2 regions of the Pseudoalteromonas sp. MM17-2 genome follow, and region 2 is predicted to be linked to the other one. Evidence: riboswitches for the same ligand, from Rfam matches in the RefSeq annotation. Region 2 holds a riboswitch; the other holds the start of a gene.
What was found. A riboswitch is a leader RNA that binds a small molecule or an ion and turns the genes downstream of it on or off. The one in region 2 is predicted to bind lysine.
Positions count from the first base shown of each region.

Region 1 (2,456 bases), on a different contig from region 2:
AAAGGAAGCCTGGGCCGCTGTATTTTATTCCGCTTTTTGGTGCGAACTTGGAGCCCTTCTTCCGTGTAAATACGATATGTCTGCTTTTTATTCCTCACTAAGCCCTCAGCTTTTAACAGACCGTGAAGCATCAAATAGCCATAACGAGGGGATTCAGTAGCTAAGCACTTTAATCGCTCTCTTAATGTGTTATCCGCCTTCGTTCTTGGACGATATCGAAATGCGGTTCGGCTAACCCCTGATAGTTGGCATGCAGCTCGCTCACTGAGGTTAAATAGCTCGATGAGGTGGCTAGCGATCCGTTTCTTATCCGAAGGCTTCAGCACTTTTTTGAGAGCACATCCTTCATACCTTCAACTTCAAGCATCTTTTCAGCCAACAAACGCTTGAGCTTATTATTCTCTGATTCAAGCTCTTTTAAACGCTTGGTTTCATTAACTTCTAGGCCTGCATATTTACTGCGCCAGTTATAAAAAGTGCCTGTCGATATTCCCATCTCTCGGCAAATATCATCGACTTTAGCGCCAGCTTCATGTTGTTTGATTGCTCGGATAATATGTTCTTCGGTATAACGTTTTTTCATTTTGAGATCTCCATTGTATCCAGTTTATTAGAAATCTCATCAAAATCATGGTGTTAATTTTGGGGAAAGGTCACACTCAACAAGAAGAGCAAACCGTCGAATATAATTGTCGTATGGAAACGCGAACTGTTTGGGTGCCAGTTGATGGTGAGCATTGCCCCATACAACCTTAATTAGATTCCATAATCGGCAATACACAGGCTGGCTGCGGCCAACTTGTGTATCCAAGCAATCATTAACCGCCAGAACACCTTCCAGTGAAGTGTGATATTGACTTCTAGCCGTCTGCTAGGTACATTGCTGATTCACTTCGGTCGCAAGATCGAATGTGTCGCAGAAGAGGTGCGATAGCTAGGTAGTAAACGTGAGGCCGACGACAGCCTTTGATCGTTTACGAGGGAGACTATCGCCGAGGAAGTGCATTGTGCGTCGCAATGGCTTTCGGTTCTTGAGGCTGAATCCTCGGAACTGTCACCTGTAGGGGTGGAGGGCTTCTGGCAATGGACATTCTTACCTTTTAGTCTTGCCAAGTTCTCCTGATTGTATTTGAAAAATAACTCGTTTTTCATCTCGGAGAGATAATGAATCAGGAATATTCTGTCGCCAAGTTTGGCGGTACTTCAGTGGCCGATCATGGCGCTATGAGCCGGTGTGCACAAATCATCGCTGCTAATAATAATGTGCGTGTAGTGGTTGTCAGTGCCAGTGCCGGGGTCACCAATCACCTTGTAGCGTTATGCCAAAGTGCATTAACGCCACAGCAGCGCCAAGCGCACATCGATGGGGTGATCGCTATCCAGCTTAATATTCTCGAATATGTCAGCCTTGATGCCGATTTAGCCCACGGCTTTGATGTCACCTTGAGCGCCTTTGGCAGCAGTGCTGAGCAAGCACCACAATCGAGCGCTCACAGCGATGAGCTACTGAGTTTTGGCGAGCGTTTCTCTTCTTATTTGTTTACTCAGGTATTACGGGAACATGGCGTGGCGGCAACGCGCTTTGATGTGCGTTCGGTGCTCAAAACAGATAGTCAGTTTGGCAAAGCCCAGCCCAATATTAAAACAACAGCGCAGCAAGCCCATGCCCAATTGCTGCCGTTGCTTAAAGATCAAGTGGTTGTCACTCAGGGCTTTATGGGCAGTGATGACTATGGCGATACCACTACCTTAGGACGCGGGGGGTCGGATTACAGCGCGGCCCTACTAGCCGAGGCGATTGGCGCGAACAGCGTATATATTTGGACCGATGTGGTCGGTATTTTCAGCACCGATCCCAGAGTCTGTGCCAAAGCCGCATCCATTGCCTACTTAAGCTTTGACGAAGCCGCCGAAATGGCGACCTTTGGCGCTAAAGTCTTACACCCAGCGACTATTCTACCCGCTGCACGCAGTGGTATTAGTGTGTTTGTCGGCTCCAGTCGCGAACCACAAGGGGGCGGGACGTGGATACAAAAAACGCCCCAAGGAGACACTTTAGCTGGAGTTCGCGCTGTGACTCAGCGTAAAAACCAAATTCTCTTGACCCTGAAAAGCCCGGAAATGCTATTAGCGAGCGGCTTTTTAGCGCGGGTGTTCACTATTTTGAGTGAGCATAACATTTCCGTTGATTTGGTCACAACTTCGGAGATAAGTGTCGCATTGACGCTTGATAATGCCCCTAATGCCAGTCGTCCGGAGCTTGATCAGCAAGCCCTCGAGCGTTTAAGCGAGTTTTGTCATGTGTCAGTTGAGAATAACCTCACATTGGTGGCGTTAATTGGCTCGGAGATTGTCCTGCGTCAGAGCGAGTTGAATTTAATGCAGGTGCTCAGTGAGTTTGATATTCGCCTCATTTGTCACGGCGCATCGAAACATAACCTATGCTTCTTGGTTGA
Region 1 covers NZ_JAKRFV010000001.1:217,667-220,122, reverse strand. Annotated here, with positions in the region: one part of gene MHM93_RS01040 (IS3 family transposase) at 1-334, opposite strand, end outside; one part of gene MHM93_RS01040 (IS3 family transposase) at 334-583, opposite strand; lysine riboswitch at 913-1,085, shown strand; gene lysC (lysine-sensitive aspartokinase 3) at 1,165-2,456, shown strand, end outside.
Region 1: linked by a shared signal. The riboswitch ahead of lysC (lysine-sensitive aspartokinase 3) and the one ahead of dapA (4-hydroxy-tetrahydrodipicolinate synthase) in region 2 are both predicted to bind lysine.

Region 2 (2,456 bases):
ATTCCAACATTTCTTGCACTAGCGCCTGCAAATGTCGGGCGCAGTCCAATGCCGTTTGCTGTTCTTCGCGACCAGCCGCATTATGAGAGTCCAATAGGCCAATAATCCCCGTAATTGGCGTCATTAGCTCATGACTCATATTAGCTAAAAAGTCAGATTTTACCCGATGCGCATGCGCGGCTTGACGCCGTTGGTAACGAAGCCGATAAAGAATGGCTGACACTCGACGTGTCAAAGGATTAAAGATGAGCCACCACTCACATAAAATAGTAGCAATGGCTGCCAGCGTTAAAAGGGGAATAACAAGCTGTAAATGTTCTATTTTTTGCTTAGATTTTGACTCTAATACGGTGACAACAGCATCTAAGTCCTGCAATAACGACAGTAGTTTTTGACCCTGAAAAGCACTTAAAGGTGCATCGCTGCGACTCGCTAACTGCACATACTGGCGCACCCGACCATCCAAGCCCTGCTGGTGATAAAGCGCCAGCACCTGAGGGCTTTGCAGCACCAACTGTGAGCCTAATAAAAACTCATGGTTATTGTAAAAGCGCATAGTGGCACGAGCGAGTTGCTGCTGCTCAAAACTTACAGCACGGTCATTGACGGCCAATTTATGCAATGCAATTTTCTGCGAAAGCATCCGCTGCATACCTGCAATATTTATTACTTTCGCGTCATTTCGCTGCATATCGATACTTTTCATCACATACACTGTAGAGCTAAGTATGACAACAACAAGCACACTGGCTGCCCAGAAATAACGTTTTTGTAAGTGTTTGGTAAGACGTTGCATAAGAGGGCCTTTGCAATAACCCCTTAATACTGACACAAAATCAGCCTTTGTAAAATTTGTTCTCGCTTTAGCGTTGACAGCGTTAAGCATAAAGTGATTGAATAAAAAGGCACCCTTATTGAGTCGGCCGCATGTGCTGCGGTCGCAAGGGCTAGAAGAGGAGCGTCATTCAGGTAGTTGTGGGAAGGAGAGCAAACTCCAAAGCACCATAACGAGGGGAATGTACGCCGAGAGACCAGTAAAGTTTGCTACTTACTGTCTCGGGCGCATGGGTTGAATCCCAGCGACTGTCACCATTAGCGCTTAGCGCTATGTTTTTGGTGGAGAGCTTCTGGTCTTAGTAACGCTGGGCCCATTTGGCTCTGTGTTTTAAGCCCATTCGCTCTTCGAATTTAACCAGTTCGATGCGAGGCGGGCAACCCCTTCCTAATTCAATCGAACTCGCACTAAGTTCGTGAGAGATGACTACAACTCATTCTTTAGCAGATACCATTGTCTGGACAGCATTGATCACTCCGATGCATGCTGACGGCAGCATTGATTTTAACACCTTAACCCTACTTGTGCGCGAGCAAGAGCAAGCAGGAAACGGCATTCTTATTCTTGGCTCTACTGGTGAAGCTCTGGCTCTCAGTATAGATGAGCAACAAGCCGTAGTTCGTCACGTTACGGCGCTCACCTTACGTGTGCCACTGATGGTTGGCGTGGGCGGTTTTAACCTTAGCCAGCAACTACAATGGCTTAGTTTTTGTAACCAACACCCCATAGACGCCTACCTTCTGGGAGCGCCCTTATATGCTAAACCGGGTATTCAAGGGCAGCTACATTGGTACTCGGCACTACTGGATGCCAGCAAAAAGCCGTGCATGTTGTACAACGTGCCCGGACGCGCTGCAGTTAGTATTCCCCCTACGGTCTTAGCACAGCTACAACCGCACCCACTGTGCTGGGCACTTAAAGAAGCCAGCGGTGATATTGCACAATTTGAGGCTTACCGCGAAGCCGCGCCTGAGTTAGCGATTTTCAGTGGCGACGACGCGCTGATCCCTTATTTTGCTCAGGCCGGTGCAGCGGGCCTTGTATCTGTGGCCGCCAACGTCTGGCCACAGCAGACACAGCATCTGGTACAACAATGCCTTCAAGGGCAAAGCGTCAATGCCTTTGTAACCTGGCGCAGTGCAATTGATGCGCTGTTCAGTGCAGCCAATCCAGTACCCGTTAAGTGCCTTTTGCATGCTCTTGAGCGCCTCAACAGCCCGGTGTTACGACCCCCATTAAGCCACCTTGAGCTTAATGACACACTACCACTTCTTAATGCCCATGAACGCATTGTTGCGTGGGCACATTGATAAAATTAGTTAACAAGGTACCTCAGTTATGAGTTGGTTAGACTTACTAAATGACCTCGAAAGCGGCCACGTACGCGCCGCAACACAAGACGAACACGGCCAATGGCACGCCAATGTGGACGTAAAGAAAGGCATTCTCGAAGCCTTCAAAAATGGTAATAACACCGAGTTTGCGGGCGGCTTTGTTGATAAGCACAATCTAGCTCCTCGCGGTTTTAGCGCCCAAGATAATGTTCGCATGGTGCCTGGCGGTAGTGCTGTGCGTCGAGGTGCTTACGTTGCCCCTGGCACCATCATCATGCCACCTGCAT
Region 2 covers NZ_JAKRFV010000005.1:153,074-155,529, forward strand. Annotated here, with positions in the region: gene MHM93_RS06545 (response regulator) at 1-796, opposite strand, end outside; lysine riboswitch at 944-1,135, shown strand; gene dapA (4-hydroxy-tetrahydrodipicolinate synthase) at 1,258-2,145, shown strand; gene MHM93_RS06555 (2,3,4,5-tetrahydropyridine-2,6-dicarboxylate N-succinyltransferase) at 2,174-2,456, shown strand, end outside.